DNA from 3 places in the Cedecea sp. B1(4) genome. Region 2 is predicted to be linked to each of the others. Evidence: predicted binding sites of a transcription regulator. Region 2 holds the regulator's gene; each other region holds the start of a gene.
The links. The regulator PhoB, encoded in region 2, activates phosphate uptake and scavenging genes when phosphate is short. The targets are predictions, from matches to a motif close to CTGTCATAAAACTGNCNNAT.
Positions count from the first base shown of each region.

Region 1: pstS (phosphate ABC transporter substrate-binding protein PstS) is a predicted target of PhoB. The motif match lies at 4,225-4,244, and genes of this name have one in related genera.
Region 3: ugpB (sn-glycerol-3-phosphate ABC transporter substrate-binding protein UgpB) is a predicted target of PhoB. The motif match lies at 1,908-1,927, and genes of this name have one in related genera.

Region 1 covers NZ_JCAHMZ010000007.1:347,973-355,073, forward strand. The annotation lists gene phoU (phosphate signaling complex protein PhoU) at 1-347, opposite strand, end outside; gene pstB (phosphate ABC transporter ATP-binding protein PstB) at 361-1,134, opposite strand; gene pstA (phosphate ABC transporter permease PstA) at 1,182-2,072, opposite strand; gene pstC (phosphate ABC transporter permease PstC) at 2,069-3,031, opposite strand; gene pstS (phosphate ABC transporter substrate-binding protein PstS) at 3,096-4,136, opposite strand; gene ACR6JA_RS16915 (hypothetical protein) at 4,329-4,712, shown strand; gene ACR6JA_RS16920 (cupin domain-containing protein) at 4,777-5,184, opposite strand; gene glmS (glutamine--fructose-6-phosphate transaminase (isomerizing)) at 5,353-7,101, opposite strand, start outside.
Region 2 covers NZ_JCAHMZ010000008.1:225,051-232,151, reverse strand. The annotation lists gene sbcC (exonuclease subunit SbcC) at 1-84, opposite strand, end outside; gene sbcD (exonuclease subunit SbcD) at 81-1,298, opposite strand; gene phoB (phosphate response regulator transcription factor PhoB) at 1,498-2,187, shown strand; gene phoR (phosphate regulon sensor histidine kinase PhoR) at 2,210-3,517, shown strand; gene brnQ (branched-chain amino acid transporter carrier protein BrnQ) at 3,943-5,262, shown strand; gene proY (proline-specific permease ProY) at 5,335-6,705, shown strand; gene malZ (maltodextrin glucosidase) at 6,947-7,101, shown strand, end outside.
Region 3 covers NZ_JCAHMZ010000007.1:107,286-114,386, forward strand. The annotation lists gene ugpA (sn-glycerol-3-phosphate ABC transporter permease UgpA) at 1-392, opposite strand, end outside; gene ugpB (sn-glycerol-3-phosphate ABC transporter substrate-binding protein UgpB) at 507-1,823, opposite strand; gene livF (high-affinity branched-chain amino acid ABC transporter ATP-binding protein LivF) at 2,062-2,775, opposite strand; gene livG (high-affinity branched-chain amino acid ABC transporter ATP-binding protein LivG) at 2,777-3,544, opposite strand; gene ACR6JA_RS15840 (high-affinity branched-chain amino acid ABC transporter permease LivM) at 3,541-4,818, opposite strand; gene livH (high-affinity branched-chain amino acid ABC transporter permease LivH) at 4,815-5,741, opposite strand; gene livK (high-affinity branched-chain amino acid ABC transporter substrate-binding protein LivK) at 5,804-6,913, opposite strand.

The DNA.
Region 1 (7,101 bases), on a different contig from region 2:
TTCTCCAGCGCGGTGCGGCAAATTTTGTCCGCTACGTCGCCAATACGTTCCAGCTCGGCGATGGTTTTGATGATCGCCATCACCAGGCGCAGGTCGCTGGCGGTAGGCTGGCGTTTGGCGATGATACGCACGCAGGCTTCATCGATCGCCACTTCCATCATGTTGACCTTCTGGTCACCGGCGATAACGCGCTTCGCCAGCTCGCTGTCCTGGTTGTGCATCGCGGTGATCGCGTCGGAGAGCTGTTGTTCCACCAGCCCGCCCATCGTCATCACCTGAGTACGGATGTACTCCAGCTCGGCGTTGAACTGGCCAGAAATGTGTTTGTTTAAGTTGAGGTTATCCATCGCGCTCTCCAAATCAACCGTAGCGGCCAGTAATGTAATCTTCGGTTTGTTTCTTCGCTGGCGTAGTAAACAGCGTATCGGTTTCGCTGAATTCGATCAGCTCGCCGAGGTACATAAACGCCGTGTGGTCAGAACAACGCGCCGCCTGCTGCATGTTGTGGGTCACGATCACTACGGTATAGTCTTCTTTCAGCTCGGTGATCAGCTCTTCAATACGCCCGGTGGAGATCGGGTCAAGCGCGGAACACGGCTCATCCAGCAGCAGAACTTCCGGGCGAATCGCGATGCCGCGAGCGATGCACAGACGCTGCTGCTGACCACCGGAGAGGCTGTAGCCGCTCTGGTGCAGTTTATCTTTAGTTTCGTTCCACAGCGCGGCTTTGGTCAATGCCCACTGCACGCGTTCATCCATGTCGCTGCGGGACAGCTTTTCAAACAGACGCACGCCAAAAGCGATGTTGTCGTAAATAGACATCGGGAACGGCGTCGGCTTCTGGAAGACCATGCCGACTTTGGCACGCAGCAGGGCTATGTCCTGGCTCTGGGTGAGAATATTTTCCCCGTCCAGCAGGATTTCACCTTCTGCACGCTGCTCAGGGTAGAGCGAGTACATTTTGTTAAAGGTACGCAGCAGGGTGGATTTACCACAGCCTGACGGCCCAATGAAGGCGGTAACCTGGTTCTTCGCGATATCCAGATTGATGTTCTTCAGGGCGTGGAACTTACCGTAATAGAAGTTCAGATCGCGAACCTGGATTTTGCCTGGGGCTAAATCAACCTTACTCATCTGTGTCTTAATCTCCGTCCGGCGCCGCGAGGGCCGCGCCGTAAAATTTAACCGTGTTTACTCTTCGAGAAAATCACGCGCGCCAGAATGTTCAGCAGCAGCACGCAGAGGGTAATAATCAGCACCCCTGCCCAGGCCAGCTGTTGCCATTCGGCAAACGGGCTCATAGCAAATTTGAAAATGGTCACCGGCAGGTTGGCGATAGGCTGCATCATATCCGTGCTCCAGAACTGGTTGGAGAGGGAGGTGAAGAGCAGCGGAGCGGTTTCGCCAGCGATACGGGCAATCGCCAGCAGCACGCCGGTGATAATCCCAGAAACGGACGCCTTAAGCGTAATCGCGGAGATCATCTTCCATTTTGGTGTTCCCAGTGCGTAAGCTGCTTCGCGCAGGCTGTCCGGCACCAGTTTCAGCATGTTTTCAGTGGTACGAATGACAATAGGCACCTGCAGCAGCGCCAACGCAATCACGCCCGCCCAGCCGGAGAAGTGTTCCATTTTCGCCACCACAATGGTGTAAACGAACAGACCGACCACAATCGATGGGGCGGACAGAAGAATGTCGTTAATAAAACGAATCACTTCGGCCAGGGCGGATTTACGGCCATATTCGGCCAGATAAATCCCGGCCATGATGCCCAGCGGCGTACCGATAACGGTCGCCCACAGGATCAGCAGGCCGCTGCCCGCCAGGGCGTTAGCCAGGCCACCGCCCGCGGTATTAGGCGGAGGCGTCATTTCGGTAAACAGCGCCAGCGACATGCCGTCGATGCCGCGGGTTACCGTGGAAAACAGGATCCACACCAGCCAAAACAGACCGAACACCATGGTCGCCATAGAGAGCGTCAGGGCGATACGGTTCTTCATGCGGCGACGCGCCTGCATTTTGCGGCGCGACTCAGCCAGTGCCGCGCTGCTTTGCATTTCCATCGTGGTCATGAGCGAGCCCCTTCGTTTTTCGCCAGGCGCATAATCATGAACTTAGAGATAGCCAGTACGATAAAGGTAATCACAAACAGAATTAGGCCAAGCTCCATCAGTGCGGCGGTGTGCAGGCCGGATTCTGCTTCGGCAAATTCGTTCGCCAGTGCTGAGGTAATACTGTTGCCAGGCATATACAGTGAAGCGCTATCGAGCTGGTAGGTGTTACCGATGATAAAGGTCACCGCCATGGTTTCACCCAGCGCACGGCCAAGGCCAAGCATCACGCCGCCAATCACGCCATTTTTGGTGAATGGCAGCACGATGCGCCAGATGACTTCCCAGGTGGTACAGCCGATGCCGTAGGCCGACTCTTTCATCATTACCGGCGTTTGCTCAAAGACATCGCGCATCACGGAGGCGATGTACGGGATGATCATAATCGCGAGGATCACACCGGCAGCAAGAATGCCGATACCAAACGCAGGGCCAGAGAACAGCGCGCCAACGATAGGCACGGCAGAGAGCACGTTGCCTACGGGCTCCTGGAAGTAAGTCGCGAACAGGGGAGCAAAGATAAACAGGCCCCACATGCCGTACACGATACTTGGAATGGCCGCCAGCAGTTCAATGGCGATACCCAGCGGGCGCTTCAGCCAGCCAGGCGCAAGTTCTGTCAGGAACAGCGCGATACCAAAGCTCACCGGGACCGCAATCAGCAGTGCGATAAACGAGGTTACGAGGGTTCCGTAAATCGGCACCAGTGCACCGAAGACTTCATTAGGAGCATCCCACTCTTTGGACCAGAGGAAAGAGAAGCCAAACTTCTCAATGCTCGGCAGCGAGGAGATAAACAGCGAGATGATGATCCCACCCAGCAGAAATAGCACAATCAGCGCAGCCAGTCTTACCAGCGCACTGAAAATTACATCACCTTGTTTGCCAGGGGCTTTAAACGTCGGCTTAGTCACAGCCATAGCGTACTCTTCGTAGTTGCTGAATAAACCGGGGTAACATACCTGTTACCCCAGATTTTTGCACTTAGTACAGCGCCTTACCGGAACTGTCTTTTACATTGGTCTTCCATGCAGCGCGAACTTGCTCAACCACAGAGGCCGGCAGCGTTGCGTAATCCAGGGCGTTAGCTTCTTTCGCGCCAGATTTGTATGCCCAGTCAAAGAACTTCAGCACTTCTGCGCCCTGCTCAGGGTTTTTCTGCTCTTTGTGGACCAGGATGAAGGTGGTGGAGGTGATTGGCCACGCTTCGTCACCTTTCTGGTTGGTCAGATCCTGTGCGAAGGATTTGCTCCAGTCAGCGCCTTTCGCCGCGTTAGCAAAGTTTGCTTCGGTTGGGCTTACTGGCTTACCGTCAGCGGACAGAAGCTTGGTGTAGGTCAGGTTGTTCTGCTTAGCGTAAGCGTATTCAACGTAGCCAATGGAGCCTGGCAGACGCTGTACGAAGGCCGCGATGCCATCGTTGCCTTTGCCGCCCAGACCGGTTGGCCAGTTAACGGTAGAGCCTGCGCCAATTTTGGATTTCCACTCTTCGTTCACTTTAGACAGGTAGCTGGTGAACACGAAGGAAGTACCGGAGCCGTCAGCACGACGAACAACCGCGATGTTCTGATCAGGCAGTTTGTGGCCTGGGTTCAGCTTAGCAATCGCCGGGTCGTTCCATTTTTTGATGGTGCCCAGGTAGATGTCGCCCAGAGTTTTGCCGTCCAGAACCAGCTCGCCAGACTTGAAGCCCGGCAGGTTAACAGCCAGCACCACGCCACCGATTACGGTAGGGAACTGGAACAGGCCTTCTTGCTGTAATTTGTCATCCGCCAGAGGGGCGTCAGAAGCGCCGAAGTCAACGGTGTTAGCAATGATTTGCTTCACGCCGCCGGAGGAACCGATACCCTGGTAGTTCACCTTGTTACCAGTTTCTTTCTGGTAGGTATCTGCCCACTTGGCATACACCGGCGCAGGGAAAGTTGCACCAGCGCCAGTCAGGCTTGCAGCTGCAAACGCAGTAGAAGCGCTCAGAGATAAGGTCGCGGCGACAACAGTTGCGACAGTGGTACGCATAACGTTCATAATGTCTCCTGCCAGATGTTCGTAAATTGTTGTTTAATTAAATACAGGGTAGAAAATAGGACAGTTTGGTGACAGTTAAATGTACGAATTATGACAGTTTTATGACAATCCGCTTGGCGTCATAAAAAAACACACAACCCCATGTTTTTTAAAGCATCAGTAAATTCAGTTTGTTTAAAAAGGTGTTTTAAAATGAAAGCCTATCTGTCTGTATTATGTACGATATCACTGATTATGACAGCCTCTACCGTTTACGCTGATGCCGTTGAGGCACGTAATACGGATAGTTTCAGCTCAACGCTCGCCACCTTTTCAGGAAGTAATACCCTCGTCCCTACATCGATTAAGGAAAGCACAATTGTCGAGATGAAGAATCGCCTGGAAAAGTTGCAGTCAAATTACGACGGTAGCGTCAGGAAAATAGATGAGCAGGAAAGCAGGCTGGATGAGATGAAAAACAAACTGTCTCAAATGGAAAGTAAAGCCAATGAGCAGCAATCCAGAATGGACAGCCTGAAGCGGGATAACGAGCAGCTTTCCCGCAAGATCGATGAACTAGCCCAGAAAATGAAATAACAAAAAAAGCCCTCAACTGCGTAGAGGGCTTCTCTATGACTCCGCGACAATTTATATGGCGACGCTAGAGCACGTCTCTGTCCAGCTCGGGCATCATCACCACGCTCTCCTGCTCGTTAGGATCGGTCCGCGAAATAATCACCACCGCAGGCTCATCGGTATTGTTGTAAGGCAGGTGCGGGGTATCCATCGGGATATAAAGAAAGCTGCCGGCGGGAAGCTCAAGAAAATGCTCCAGCGCATCACCATAAAGCACCGATGAAGTTCCGCTCAGGGCATAAATTGCGGTTTCATGGTGTTCGTGCTTGTGGGCTTTGGCCTGCGAACGAGGAGGAATGGTCGCCAGCTGCATATGGATATGCTGCGAATCGACGGCCTCCTTTGAAACACCTACCTGATAAGAAAGCCCCTGCTTGCCTATAAATACTGGCTGCGGCTTGACCAGCCGACAGTGAGGTTTGTTTGCCGACATTTGTTGTTTCCCGCTCAGAAATAAAAACACCCTGCAAACTCGCCGTTCGCAGGGTGGATGCGAAAGCTAACCCGGTATATCGCCCGAGGTAGCTTCGTTTATAGCATTATTGATCTGGTGAGAAACGGCTTTTCCATCCGCTAATCGCGACTGATTAGTGACAAAAAATTACTCAACCGTTACCGATTTCGCCAGGTTACGCGGCTGGTCAACGTCGGTGCCTTTGATCAGCGCCACGTGGTAGGACAGCAGTTGCAGCGGCACGGTGTAGAAGATAGGCGCAATCACCTCTTCCACATGCGGCATCTCGATGATGTGCATATTGTCGCTGCTGGTAAAGCCAGCGTCACGGTCGGCGAACACATACAGCTGGCCACCGCGGGCGCGAACTTCTTCGATGTTGGATTTCAGTTTTTCCAACAGCTCATTGTTCGGAGCCACAACGATAACCGGCATATCGGCATCGATCAGCGCCAGCGGGCCGTGCTTCAGCTCACCCGCCGCATAGGCTTCGGCGTGAATATAGGAGATCTCTTTCAGCTTCAGCGCACCTTCCATGGCGATCGGGTACTGATCGCCACGGCCAAGGAACAGCGCATGATGCTTGTCAGAGAAATCTTCCGCCAGTTGCTCAATGCGTTTGTCCTGGGACAGCATCTGCTCGATACGGCTTGGCAGCGCCTGCAGGCCATGTACGATATCTTGCTCAACCTGTGCGTCAGCGCCTTTCAGGCGGCTCAGTTTAGCCACCAGCATCAACAGTACGGTCAGTTGAGTGGTAAACGCTTTGGTTGAGGCCACGCCGATTTCCGTTCCGGCATTGGTCATCAGCGCCAGGTCGGATTCACGCACCAGAGAAGAGCCTGCCACGTTACAAATCGCCAGTGAACCGAGATAGCCCAGCTCTTTGGAAAGGCGAAGCGCCGCGAGGGTGTCCGCCGTTTCGCCAGACTGGGAAAGGGTGATCATCAGGCTGTTGCGGCGCACCGCAGATTTGCGGTAGCGGAATTCAGAGGCGATTTCGACATCACAAGGCACGCCGGCCAGCGCTTCAAACCAGTAGCGGGAAACCATGCCTGAGTTATACGACGTACCGCAGGCTACGATTTGAATATGCTCAACTTGAGAGAGCATTTCATTGGCTTTTGGCCCCAGCTCCGTCAAATCCACTTCACCGTGGCTGATGCGCCCGGCCAGGGTGTTTTTGATGGCGTTCGGCTGCTCGTAGATCTCTTTCTGCATGTAATGACGGTAAATGCCTTTGTCACCCGCGTCATACTGCAGATTGGATTCGATGTCCGGGCGCTTAACCTGCTCGCCTTTAGTATCAAAAACGGTCACCGCGCGACGGGTCACTTCTGCGATATCGCCTTCTTCGAGAAAGATAAAGCGGCGGGTTACCGGCAACAGTGCCAGCTGATCGGAGGCGATAAAGTTTTCACCCATGCCCAGGCCGATAACCATCGGGCTACCGGAACGCGCGGCCAGCAGCACATCCGGGTTACGGGTATCCATGATTACGGTGCCATAAGCGCCGCGAAGCTGAGGAATAGTGCGAAGGACAGCGTCGCGCAGCGTGCCACCCTGCTCCAGTTCCCAATGCACCAGATGAGCAATAACTTCGGTATCCGTCTGGGAGACAAACGTGTAGCCGCGAGACTGAAGCAATTCACGCAGCGGTTCGTGGTTTTCGATAATGCCGTTGTGTACGACCACAATATGGTCGGAGACATGTGGGTGAGCATTAGTTTCTGAAGGTTCGCCGTGCGTTGCCCAACGGGTATGGGCAATCCCGGTGCCGCCATGCAGAGCGGTTTCTTCCGCAGCTTCCGCCAGTTTCTGTACTTTACCCAAACGACGCAGACGGGTCATGTGACCTTTATTGTCCACAACCGCCAGGCCCGCAGAGTCGTACCC
Region 2 (7,101 bases):
GGCGAAAGGTTCCTGGGTGAAATCAATTTTCCACTCGCCTTTCAGGGAGTTAATGTTTTTTAACCGCAGGCTGAGGATCTTCATACCTGTTCCTCCTGCTGGTGCAAATCTGAAAGGGTTTGGGCAAACAGCGTTCTTAGCCTGGCGGCGCGCTCCTCGCTGGTTTCTTCCTGACTCAGCCGCCGCTCAAAAACTTCTTCAACGCTTAACTCGCTCAGCGTCTCTTTATGCTGGCTGGCAATCACCCGCTCGCGCTGTTCGCGGCTGCGGCGAAGCAGGACAACTTCGACCGGCAAATCGTCGGTCAGCGCCTGCACCTGACGCTGCATGTCGTGCAGATATTCGTCGGTGGCGATTTCGATATCCAGCCAGACTTTGGGTTCAGCAGGCGCGTTTCGCCACTGCTCTAGCTGCTGCTCGATTTCACTCAGTGACCCTTTCACGATGGCCAGCGGCTGGCTGATGGGGACTTCCAGAGGCTCGACGCTGGTTAGCGCTCCGCCGCTGAATGTCACCAGAAAAACGGTTTTTGCTTTGCCGGTTTCGTCGAAACTCAGCGGAATCGGCGAGCCGCTGTAGCGAATATGCTCCGTGCCGCCAATTTTTTGCGCGCGATGAATGTGCCCGAGCGCAATGTAGTCGGCGGGCGGGAAGTGCTGCGCCGGGAAGGCATCCAGCGTGCCAATATAAATGTCACGCACCGCATCGGATTTCGTGACGCCTACCGTGGTCAGGTGCCCGGTCGCAATAATCGGCAGTGGCTGGTCACCGCGAAGCGCCACGGCGGCGGCATAACATTGCTGATAATGTTCGCTGATGGCTTCCATTAAAGATCGCTGTTTTTCATGGCCGGACAGCCCCGCCTGGCTGCTTTGAATGTCGCGAGGACGCAGGAAAGGAATTGGGCAGAGAATCGCCCCCGGCGTGCCGTCTTTTTGGTTGAGCAGCAGCGCCTGTTCGTCTTTGTTATGGCGGGCGCTGGCAATGACGCGGGTGTTCAGGCAGGCCAGCAGCTCGCGGGATTCATTCAGGGTAGCTACGGAATCGTGATTCCCCGCCAGCACCACCAGCTGGCAGCCGGTGCCCTGCAGCTGCACGACAAAACGATTATACATTTCACGGGCGTAGCTCGGCGGCGAGCCGGTATCAAAGATATCTCCCGCGACGAGGATCGCATCCACCTGATGTTCGACTGCGGCGTTTAACAACCAGTCGAGAAAGGCCTGATGTTCAGAAGCCCGGCTTTTGGTATAGAAGTTTTGGCCGAGGTGCCAGTCTGATGTGTGGAGAATGCGCATAACCTGTCCCATGGCAAAGAGGCGAATTACCGATTATAAGCTATTGAGCTGGCAGCGTAACCGTCAGTAAAAATCCATGGCTGTCATAATTCAAAAAGGTGAAATATCTGGCCGTCATCTTTTTCATAAATCTGTCACAAATCTGACGCATACTGGCGCACAATTAATAAGAGATGGTCTCTTTTCAACAGGGTAAATCATGGCGAGACGCATTTTAGTCGTAGAAGATGAAGCTCCGATTCGTGAAATGGTGAGCTTTGTGCTCGAGCAAAATGGCTTCCAGTCGGTAGAGGCGGAAGATTATGACAGCGCGGTTAACCTGCTGATTGAACCTTTCCCCGACCTGATCCTGCTGGACTGGATGCTGCCAGGCGGTTCCGGGATCCAGTTCATCAAGCACCTGAAGCGCGAAGCGCTGACCCGCGAAATCCCGGTGATGATGCTGACCGCGCGTGGCGAAGAAGAAGATCGCGTGCGTGGCCTTGAAGTCGGTGCCGATGATTACATCACTAAGCCGTTCTCGCCTAAAGAGCTGGTGGCGCGTATTAAAGCGGTGATGCGCCGTATTTCCCCGATGGCGGTGGAAGAAGTGATTGAGATGCAGGGGCTGAGTCTTGACCCGTCCTCACACCGCGTGATGACCGGCGAAGATCCCCTCGACATGGGGCCAACTGAATTTAAGCTGTTACACTTCTTTATGACCCACCCGGAGCGCGTTTACAGCCGTGAACAGCTGCTCAATAACGTTTGGGGAACGAACGTTTACGTTGAAGACCGTACCGTAGACGTGCATATTCGTCGCCTGCGTAAAGCGTTGGAAACAAGTGGTCATGACAAAATGGTGCAAACAGTTCGCGGCACGGGTTATCGTTTTTCAACCCGTTTTTAATATGCTGACAGGAGCGTGACGCGTGCTGGAACGGCTGTCATGGAAAAGGCTGGTACTGGAGCTGGTGCTCTGTTGTATGCCAGCGGCAATTCTCGGATTGATTTTTGGCCACCTGCCGTGGTTTTTACTGGCGGCAGTGACCGCCCTGCTAAGCTGGCATTTCTGGAATTTACTTCGTCTCTCCTGGTGGCTGTGGGTTGACCGCAGCATGACCCCGCCGCCCGGGCGGGGAAGCTGGGAACCTCTGCTGTACGGGCTGCACCAGATGCAGCTGCGTAATAAAAAGCGCCGCAAAGAGTTAGGCAACCTGATCAAACGCTTCCGAAGCGGAGCCGAATCGCTGCCCGATGCGGTGGTGCTGACCACCGAAGAAGGCACCATTTTTTGGTGTAACGGCCTGGCGCAACAGCTGCTTGGCCTGCGCTGGCCGGACGACAGCGGCCAAAATATCCTCAACCTGCTGCGTTACCCTGAATTCTCGCAATACGTGGCGAAGCAGCAGTTTGGCCGCCCGCTGACGCTGGTACTGAACAATGGCCGTCATCTTGAGTTCCGCGTGATGCCCTACGCCGACGGGCAGTGGCTGATGGTGGCGCGAGACGTCACGCAGATGCACCAGCTTGAAGGCGCTCGCCGCAATTTCTTTGCCAACGTTAGCCATGAGCTGCGCACGCCGCTGACCGTGTTACAGGGTTATCTGGAGATGATGCAGGATCAGGCTCTGGAAGGGCCGCTGCGGGATAAAGCGCTGCATACCATGCGCGAGCAAACTTCGCGCATGGAAGGGCTGGTGAGGCAATTGTTAACGCTGTCGCGCATCGAAGCCGCGCCCACGCTGTCGATGAATGAGAAAATCGACGTGCCGCTAATGCTGCGCGTGGTGGAACGAGAGGCGCAGACGTTGAGCCAGCAGAAGCAAACGCTCACTTTTAACGTTGAGCCAGGGCTGCATGTTTACGGTAACGAAGAGCAGCTGCGCAGTGCGATCTCTAACCTGGTGTATAACGCGGTGAATCACACGCCTGCCGGGACGCACATCACCGTCACCTGGCGCAGGTTGCCTCACGGCGTAGCGTTCAGCGTGAAGGATACCGGGCCGGGGATCTCCGCCGAGCACATTCCGCGCCTGACGGAGCGTTTCTACCGAGTAGACAAAGCGCGTTCCCGGCAGACCGGAGGCAGCGGGCTTGGGCTGGCCATCGTGAAGCATGCCCTTAGCCATCATGATGCGCGGCTGGATATCGAAAGCGTACCGGGGCAGGGCTCGACGTTTTCGTTCATCCTGCCCGAGCGCTTAATCGCCCCTGAGTCAGCGGTGGCTGCACATTAATTCACCGTAACCGTCAAGTACACTTTCCACAGGCCAGTTTTCTGGCCTTTTTGTTTGTATTTTCATCACTCGTTAAGTGATGAATATTGAATTGGTGCTTTTTTGTCCGAATGATAAGCCATAACAAAAGCGTATAATCAACTTTATTCACTGCTTATGCGTATTTTTAAAGGATATATTTCTGGTTTCCCGATCCCTTCTTGTCTTCAAACGCTATAAGCGTTTTAATTGCCCCCCTGTTATTACCAGACCGACTGAAATTGCGTGGTAATTCGACTAACTATTCTTCGCCACCGATCCGGAGAAGCATATTCCGCTGTCGTTACCGGTAATAACCGCGTTTTTACCGAACGTTATTTGGACTGAGCGTCGGTTTAAAAATTTGAGCATTTTCAACACCACACATCCACAGGCTGCTTTATTTTATGACCTATCATTTGAAATCTCGTGACATCATCGCTCTGGGCTTTATGACCTTTGCGCTGTTTGTGGGCGCGGGCAACATTATTTTCCCTCCTATGGTTGGCTTACAGGCTGGCGAGCACGTCTGGACGGCGGCGCTTGGCTTCTTGGTCACGGCGGTAGGTTTACCCGTTCTGACTATCGTGGCGATTGCCCGCGTCGGCGGCGGTATTGACAGCCTTAGCTCGCCTATTGGCCGCCGCGCCGGTATTTTGCTGGCGACCGTCTGCTACCTGGCCGTAGGGCCGCTGTTTGCCACGCCGCGTACCACCACCGTTTCCTTTGAAGTGGGGATTGCTCCGCTGACCGGCATGGGCGATATGCCGTTGTTTATTTACAGTCTGGTGTACTTTGCGCTGGTGATCGGTATTTCTCTTTATCCGGGTAAGCTGCTGGATACCGTGGGCCACGTGCTGGCGCCGGTGAAAATCATCGCGCTGCTGATCCTGGCGGCCGGGGCGGTGCTGTGGCCAGCCGGTGGCCTGAGCACGGCGACTGAAGCCTACCAGAACGCGGCGTTTTCTAACGGCTTCGTGAACGGTTACCTGACGATGGACACGCTGGCTTCGCTGGTGTTCGGTATTGTTATCGTGAATGCCGCGCGCTCTCGCGGTGTGACCGAATCTCGCCTGCTGACCCGCTACACGATTTGGGCTGGCCTGATTGCCGGTATCGGCCTGACGGTTATCTACCTGGCGTTGTTCCACCTCGGTTCCGATAGCGCGAACCTGGTCGATCAGAAAGCCAACGGCGCGGCTATTCTGCACGCTTATGTGGCGCATACCTTTGGCGGGGCCGGTAGCTTCTTCCTGGCTGCGCTGATCTTCCTGGCTTGTCTGGTTACCGCCGTAGGCCTGACCTGTGCCTGCGCGGAGTTCTTTAGCCAGTATCTGCCGCTTTCTTACCGCTCGCTGGTGTTTATCCTCGGTCTGTTCTCGATGGTGGTATCTAACCTGGGCCTGAGCCACCTGATTCAGATTTCGATCCCGGTACTGACGGCAATCTATCCACCTTGTATTGCCCTGGTGGTGCTGAGCTTCACCCGTCCGTGGTGGAACAATTCCACCCGCGTTATTGCCCCGGCGATGCTGATAAGCCTGCTGTTTGGTATTATTGACGGCATTAAGGCATCGGCCATCAGCGACATGCTGCCTGGCTGGGCGGCGAAACTGCCGCTGGCGGATCAGGGACTTGCCTGGCTGCTGCCGACCGTTGCGATAGTGGTGATCACCGCTATCTGGGACAAAGCAGCGGGGCGCCAGGTCACCTCCGCCGCCCACTAAGTTTTTGATTGCTAAGTAACCACGGAGTCGTCCTCCGTGGTTTTTTTATTGTAAAGCGTGGTACTTGGATTCATGGAAAACACCAACAAGCTCAAGCGCGGTTTGAGCACCCGGCACATTCGATTTATGGCGCTGGGGTCGGCGATTGGCACAGGGCTGTTTTACGGGTCGGCGGACGCCATCAAAATGGCGGGGCCGAGCGTTTTGCTGGCGTATATCATCGGCGGCGTGGCGGCCTATATTATTATGCGCGCGCTGGGCGAAATGTCGGTGCACAATCCCGCAGCCAGCTCGTTTTCTCGCTATGCTCAGGACAACCTTGGGCCGCTGGCTGGCTATATTACCGGCTGGACCTACTGCTTTGAGATTTTGATTGTTGCCATCGCCGACGTGACCGCATTCGGGATCTACATGGGTATCTGGTTCCCGGCGGTGCCGCACTGGGTCTGGGTACTGAGCGTGGTGCTGATTATCTGCGCCATCAACCTGATGAGCGTGAAGGTGTTCGGCGAGCTGGAGTTCTGGTTCTCATTCTTTAAAGTAGCCACCATCATCATCATGATTATTGCCGGGATCGGCATTATCGTGTGGGGGATTGGCAACGGCGGCCAGGCGACCGGTATCCACAACCTGTGGAGCAACGGCGGCTTCTTTAGCAACGGCTGGCTGGGCATGATCATGTCTCTGCAGATGGTGATGTTTGCCTACGGCGGGATTGAGATTATCGGCATCACCGCAGGCGAAGCGAAAGATCCGCAAAAATCCATTCCGCGCGCGATAAACTCCGTGCCGCTGCGTATTCTGGTGTTCTACGTGGGGACGCTGTTCGTCATCATGTCCATTTATCCTTGGAACCAGGTGGGCACCGAGGGCAGTCCGTTTGTGATGACCTTCCAGCATATGGGCATTACCGCTGCAGCCGGTATTCTGAACTTTGTGGTTATCACGGCTTCGCTCTCGGCGATTAACAGCGATGTGTTTGGTGTGGGCCGCATGCTACACGGCATGGCCGAGCAGGGGAGCGCGCCTAAAATCTTCGCCAAGACTTCCCGCAACGGTATTCCGTGGGTCACCGTTGTGGTGATGGCCTGCGCGCTGCTGCTGGCGGTTTACCTGAACTACATCATGCCGGAAAACGTCTTCCTGGTGATTGCGTCGCTGGCAACGTTCGCCACCGTTTGGGTCTGGATAATGATCCTGCTGTCGCAGATTGCCTTCCGCCGCCGCCTGTCGCCGGAAGAGGCGAAAGCGCTGAAATTCCCGATCCCCGGAGGCGTAGCGACGACCATAGTGGGCCTGGTGTTCCTGGTGTTTATTATCGGGCTGATTGGTTACCACCCGGAAACCCGTATTTCGCTGTACGTGGGCTGCGGCTGGATTGCGCTGTTGCTTATTGGATGGGTTGTTAAGCGCCGGGTTAAGGCGCAGTCATTGCCAGTTTAGTGGCCGATTCGGTTAGAACGTCGTGTCAGGTTTTACCCTCTCCCGGAAGGGAGAGGGGATAAATAGCGTTCCCCTCATTCGCTTTTCCCCCTCGCCCCTTTGGGGAGAGGGCCGGGGTGAGGGGAATAATTTCTCCCGCCTCCACCCCTCCTGTCCTCCCCCAAATTAACCCGGAATGATGAGTGATAAAGCCTTATGCTGTGGCAAGGTGGCGTCATTTTTAAGCGATGGGAAAGTTACTATGTTGAATGCCTGGCACCTGCCGGTGGCACCGTTTATCCAGAAGCGGGAACGCAGCCTTGTCATTACCCTGTGGCTGGCGGGGGACGACCTGCCGGAAAAAGTGATTCTGCGCGGCGAAAAAGATAACGAAGAGATTTCTCTGGTCATGGTGCG
Region 3 (7,101 bases), on a different contig from region 2:
TTGAACAGGAAAATCCACAGCACCGCGGCAATGGCGGGTGCAACGGCATAGGGCAGCAGCATCAGCGTTTGATAAAAACGGCTGCCGCGCACCACATAATCCACCAGCGCGGCGAAGAACAGCGAAGCCAGAAGCCCGCAGCCCGCCACCAGGCCACTGAAGATCATGGTGGTGTAGAAAGAATCCAGATAGTAGCTATCGTGGAAAAGCTGCACGAAGTTATCCAGGCCAACGAAATGGCTGGACAGACCAAACGGGTCAAGGTTTTGCAGCGAGTACCAGAGGGCTTCGCCCGCCGGCCAGATAAAGAAAATGACGGTGATGATCAGCTGCGGCAGAACCAGCGCATAAGGTAGCCAACTTGAACGGAACACCGGGCGAGATGATGACATAGGGTTACTCGGTTAATGTTAGAACAGCGATGCTTTGCCCCTTAGCACAACGCTCTCCTGTGACAGAGAGCGCGGTACTCTGTCCCCTCCCTTTGGGGGGGACGAGGGTAGAACTTAAGACTTGGTAGACTGCTCGAAGCGGCGCAGCAGCTGGTTACCACGCTCAACGGAAGCGTCCAGCGCCTGCTGTGGCGTTTTCTTACCGGTCCAAACGGATTCCAGCTCTTCGTCAACCACGGTACGAATCTGCGGCATGTTGCCCAGACGCAGACCTTTGGTGAACGGCAACGGTGGCTTGTTCAGCATCTGGCGAGTTGCGGTGTCCGCACCCGGGTTCTTGTCGTAGAAGCCTTCTTTACGAGTCAGCTCGTAAGCGGCGGTGGTGATTGGCAGGTAGCCGGTTTTCTGGTGCCATTCAGCGGCGATTTCTGGTTTAGCCAGGAACTGCATGAACTCGGCCACACCGGTGTAGGTTGGCTTGTCTTTGCCCTGCATAACCCACAGGCTTGCCCCGCCGATGATGGCGTTCTGTGGCGCGCCTTTCACGTCTGCGTCGTAAGGCATCATGCCTACGCCGTAGTTGAATTTCGCGTACTGACGGATGTCAGCCAGGGAGCCGGAAGACGCGGTAGTGATCGCGCAGTCACCGTTGTAGAACTTCTCGGTAGACTCATCTTTACGGCCGAAGTAGGTGAAGTCACCCTTCTTGTTCATCTCTTCCAGCAGGGCAATGTGTTTCACCTGCTCAGGTTTGTTGAACTCCAGCACGGCATCAGTGCCGTCAAAGCCGTTGTTTTTGGTAGCGAACGGCAGGCCGTGCCAGGCGCTGAAGTTCTCCAACTGGATCCAGCCCTGCCAGCCGCTGGCGTAGCCACACTTCATGCCCGCTGCACGCAGTTTGGCACTGTATGCCGCCACGTCCTGCCAGGTTTTAGGTGGCTGATCCGGGTTCAGACCGGCTTTCTTGAAAGCGTCTTTGTTGTAGTACAGCACCGGGGTGGAGCTGTTGAAAGGCTGGGACAGCAGGTGGCCCGTTTTAGAGTCGGTGTAGTACCCGGCCACGGTCGGGACAAACTGAGATTCGTCGAAGTTGATGCCAGCGTCTTTAAACACTTCGTAGACCGGTTTGATAGCCTTGGAAGCCATCATGGTCGCGGTGCCAACTTCATATACCTGCAGGATGGCCGGGGCGTTACCGGAACGGTATGCCGCGATACCCGCCGCCAGGCTTTGATCGTAGTTGCCTTTATAAACCGGCACAATTTTGTAATCAGGGTGCGTTTCATTGAAACGGTTTGCCAGAGAATCCACTTCTTTACCCAGTTCCCCGTCCATTGAATGCCAGAAAGGAATCGTGGTAACGGCCATCGCCTGGGAGGCAAATGCCAGACCAAGCGTCAGCGCTAAAGCTGTGTGTCGTAACGATGTCATTCGGTTATCTCTCTTGTTGTGCCGGATGCGCGAAATCACGCGTTTTATGCTCGCGAGGTAACATGACACGCTCGAATGACAGAAAAATAACGGTTGGATGACAGAATAGTTACAGCGGAGTGAATGAAATGTTTCTTTGTCGACGGGAGATATATTTTTCTTTTCCCGCACTTTACCGTTCCCTGTGGGGGAAAGTGCAAACAAAAAAACGGCAACCGAAGTTGCCGTTTTACTTTTATTAGCCGCCTAAGTAAGCGCTGCGCACCGCTTCGTTCGCCAGCAGCGCATCGCCGGTATCTTCCAGCACGACATGGCCGTTTTCCAGCACGTAGCCCCGGTCAGCCAGCTTCAGCGCCTGGTTGGCGTTCTGCTCCACGAGGAAGATGGTCATCCCTTCGCTACGTAGCTGCTCAATGGTGTCGAAGATTTGCTGGATGATGATAGGTGCCAGACCCAGCGACGGTTCATCTAACAATAACAGACGCGGCTGGCTCATGAGTGCGCGGCCTATCGCCAGCATCTGCTGCTCACCGCCGGACATGGTGCCCGCCCGCTGGATGCGGCGTTCGTGCAGGCGCGGGAACAGATCGTAGACGCGCTTAATACGCGACTGGAACTGGTCACGTTCGGCAAAAAAGCCGCCCATCGCCAGATTCTCTTCCACCGTCATGCGGGAGAAAACGCGGCGCCCTTCCGGCACAATCGCCACGGCCTCACGCATGATGCGTGCGGTGTGCCAGTCTGTAATATCTTTGCCATCAAACACGATGCGGCCGCTGGTCGCGCGCGGGTCGCCGCAAAGCGTGCCAAGCAGCGTCGTTTTACCTGCGCCGTTAGCGCCGATGAGCGTAACAATTTCGCCCTGTTTAATATGCAGACTGACGTCGTGCAGCGCCTGGATTTTGCCGTAGTGGGCGCTCACCTTGTCAAACGACAGCATTACATTTTCCATCTTAAGCCTCACCCAGATAGGCGCGAATGACATCAGGGTTGTTGCGGATTTGCTCCGGCGTGCCGTTGGCTAACGGCGTTCCCTGGTTCACCACGTAGATACGGTCAGAAATGCCCATGACCAGCTTCATGTCATGCTCAATCAGCAACACCGTGGTGTTGTGGTGATTGCGCAGCTCCATGATTAGCTCATCCAGTTCGTGGGTTTCTTTCGGGTTAAGGCCAGCTGCAGGTTCATCCAGCATCAGGATTTCCGGCTGGGTCACCATGCAGCGAGCGATTTCAAGGCGACGCTGATCGCCATAGGCCAGGTTGCTTGCCTGCCGGTTAGCGTGCTCCAGCAGCCCGATACGCTCGAGCCAGGTGGCCGCCCTGTCCAGCGCTTCGCTCTGGGCGCGACGGAAGCCCGGGGTTTTCAACAAGCCCGAGAAAATACCGGTTTTCAGCTGTTGATGTTGCGCCACCAGCAGGTTCTCAATCACCGTCATTTCACGGAACAGGCGAACGTGCTGGAAGGTACGCACCACGCCCATGCGCGCAATCTGCTGGCCCGGTAAGCCTTCCAGATGCTGGTCGCGCAGCAAAATGGTGCCGCCGGTCGGCTTGTAAAAGCCGGTCAGGCAGTTAAACACCGTGGTTTTACCGGCGCCGTTCGGACCGATAAGCGAAACAATTTCCTGTGGATGCAGCTCGAGCGAGACATTGTTGACGGCCAGCAGGCCGCCGAAACGCATCATCAGACCGCTTACGGATAACAATGGCTGACTCATGCCTGCTCTCCTTTCACTTGCTCTTTCTTCAGCTTCAGATGCGGGCGCGTCATCGGCAGCAAGCCTTGTGGACGCCAAATCATCATCAGCACCATCAGGCCACCGAGCACCAGCATGCTGTACTCGTTCAGGTCACGCATCAGCTCGCGGGAAACCACCAGCAGAACAGCGGCCAGAATCACCGCGAACTGCGAGCCCATCCCGCCCAGCACCACAATCGCCAGCACAAACGCCGACTCGGCGAAGGTGAAGGATTCCGGGCTGACAAAGCCCTGGCGTGCGGCGAACAACGTCCCGGCAAAGCCCGCAAAGGCGGCGCTGATGGTAAACGCAGTCAGCTTGATGCGGGTTGGATTCAGGCCCAGAGAACGGCAGGCAATTTCATCTTCACGCAGCGCTTCCCAGGCCCGACCCAGCGGCATACGCAGCAGGCGGTTAATCACGAACAGCGACAGCACCACCAGCAGCAGCGCCACCAGGTACAGGAAAATAATCCTGTCGCTCGGGTCGTAGGCCACGTTAAAGAAGTTACTGAAGGTATCCCAGCCGCCTTCGCGGGCGGTACGGCTAAACTCCAGGCCGAATAAGGTCGGTTTTGGGATCTGGCTGATGCCGTTCGGGCCGCCGGTAATATCGGTGTTGTTCAGCAGCAGGATACGGACGATTTCGCCGAAGCCCAGCGTCACGATCGCCAGGTAGTCACCACGCAGGCGCAGCACCGGGAAGCCGAGCAGGAAGCCTGCGGCAGCAGCCACCAGCCCCGCCAGCGGCAGGCAGGTCCAGAAGCCCAGGCCGTAATAGTGGTTCAGCAACGCAAAAGTGTAAGCGCCGATAGCGTAGAAGCCGCCATAGCCCAGCACCAGCAGGCCAGACAGCCCCACCACCACGTTCAGCCCCAGGCCGAGGATGATGTAAATCATGGTTAATGTAGCAATGTCCACGGTGCCGCGTGAAACAAGGAAAGGCCACGCCACGGCGGCAACCAGCAGCGCCACCAGGAACAGCTTCTGCTTAGCCGTGGAACCATCCAGCGCCGGCAGCACAAACTTCGGCCCGGACACTTTCTTCATGCCCTTCTGGAACAGCGGGCGCAGCAGTTGGAATACCAGCACCGCAGCGGTGCCGATGAAGACCCATTCCCAGCGCACGGACGGTGCGCTGTTCACCACCAGTTTGGTGCCGTCCAGGCTAAGCTGAACGCCCATAAATACCGATGCTAAAACAAAGAACATTGCTGCGGAGAGCAGCGAAAAAACAATATGCATCGGTTTCATACTTTCTCAACCTCCGGACGACCCAGGATCCCGGTAGGCATCACCAGCAGCACCACAATCAGCAGCGCGAAGGAGACGACGTCTTTATATTCCGTGCTCAGGTAGGCTGAAGTTAGCGCTTCGGCCACGCCGAGGATCAGGCCGCCAATCATTGCGCCGGGAATACTGCCGATGCCCCCAAGTACCGCCGCGGTAAAGGCTTTCATCCCTGCCATAAAGCCGATGTACGGGTTGATTACGCCGTAGAATTGGCCTAACAGCACGCCAGCCACTGCCGCCATTGCGGCACCAATGACGAAGGTGAGCGAGATAACGCGGTCGGTATTAATCCCAAGCAGGCTGGCCATTTTCAGGTCTTCAGCACAGGCGCGGCAGGCCCGGCCCATGCGGGAATAACGGATGAACAACGTCAGCGCCAGCATAGCCAGGAAGGTCACAACCCAGATAACCAGCTGCATGGTGGTGATGGTGGCGGTGAAGTTATCACTCGCCCCCACAATCCACTGGCCGTTAAACAGGCTTGGCAGCGCTATGTCGCGCGAACCTTCCGTCAGGCTGACGTAGTTTTGCAGGAAGATAGACATCCCGATGGCGGAAATCAGCGCGATCAGGCGCTTGGAGTTACGCACCGGCTTGTAGGCGACGCGCTCAATGCTCCAGCCGTAGGCGCTGGCGATGATAATGGCGCCAATAAAGCCTGCGCCTACCAGCATCCAGCCCACATCAATTCCGAGCATCATTAGCGCGGCGATGATCATGAAAGAGACGTAGCTGCCGATCATATACACTTCGCCGTGGGCGAAGTTGATCATGCCAATAATGCCGTACACCATCGTGTAACCGATGGCGATCAGCGCGTAGGTACTGCCCAGCGTGACGCCGTTAAACATCTGCTGCAGGAAGTAGAGAAACTGCTCGGACATAACTTAACCTTTTAAAAACCCCCGACATAGGCCGGGGGTGGGATGACTGTGCAGCCTTCGCCTTACTTCGCCACTGAGGACGAACCATCGGCGTGCCACTGGAAGACACCGAATTCAAATCCTTTCAAATCGCCTTTCTCATCCCAGTTCAGCGGCCCAATCACGGTGTTCGCACCGTGTGCTTTTAAATCTTTTACCAGCGCAGCAGGATCTTTGCTGCCGGTGCGGTCCATAGCGGTGGCCAGAGACTGAACTGCCGCGTAGGTGATCCACACATATGGGCCGCTCGGGTCTTTCTTCGCCGCTTTCAGCTCATCAACGATAGCTTTGTTGGCCGGATCCTGGTCATAGCGCTTAGGCATGGTGACCAGCATCCCTTCGCCCGCAGGGCCAGCGATGTTGGACAGAGAAGCGTTACCCACGCCTTCCGGCCCCATAAACTGGGTTTTCAGGCCAACGGCGCGTGCCTGGCGCAGGATCTGCCCCATTTCCGGGTAGTAGCCACCGTAGTAAACGAAGTCGATATTTTCTTTTTGCAGGCGCGCCACCAGGGTGGAGAAATCTTTGTCGCCGGCGGTGATCCCGTCGAAGAACACGATGTTAGCGCCGCCTTTTTTCAGGCCGTCCTGCACGGAGCGCGCCAGACCTTCGCCGTACTGCTGCTTATCGTGGATGATCGCGATGCGCTGCGGCTTAACGTGTTCCAGAATATATTTGGACGCCGTTGGCCCCTGGGAAGAGTCGAGGCCAGCGGTACGCATGATCATGCCGTAGCCGCGCTGGGTCAGCTCAGGGTTGGTCGCACCCGGAGTGATCATCAGGATGCCTTCATCTTCATAGATGTCGGAAGCTGGCTGGGTGGAAGAGGAGCACAGGTGGCCGATAACGTACTTCACGCCGTCGTTAACGATTTTGTTGGCAACCGCCACGGCCTGTTTTGGATCGCAGGCATCGTCATATTCAACGCCAACCAGCTTATCGCCTTTGATCCCGCCTTTGGCGTTGATGTCTTTGATAGCCTGGCGAGCACCGTTAAATTCCATGTCGCCCCACTGCGCGACCGGGCCTGACATTGCCCCGACAACAGCCACTTTGATATCACCCGCGGTTGCCGCGTGAGACACGGCCAACGCCACCAGCCCGGCCAGTAATGTCTTCGCGTTCATCTTCATTCGTTCCATCCCCATAACTTGGTTAAAAAGCACTCAGTACCTTTTATAATCAATGACCATTTTTATCAGTGCCGTTAAGGAGTTAGCGGTAAATTTTACAATTTATCAGACTAAACTCTCTATTTTTCAGGCGATTAAGTAGAGATAATATTCTGTATTTCGCCATAGTTAAACAAAAAAAAGCACCA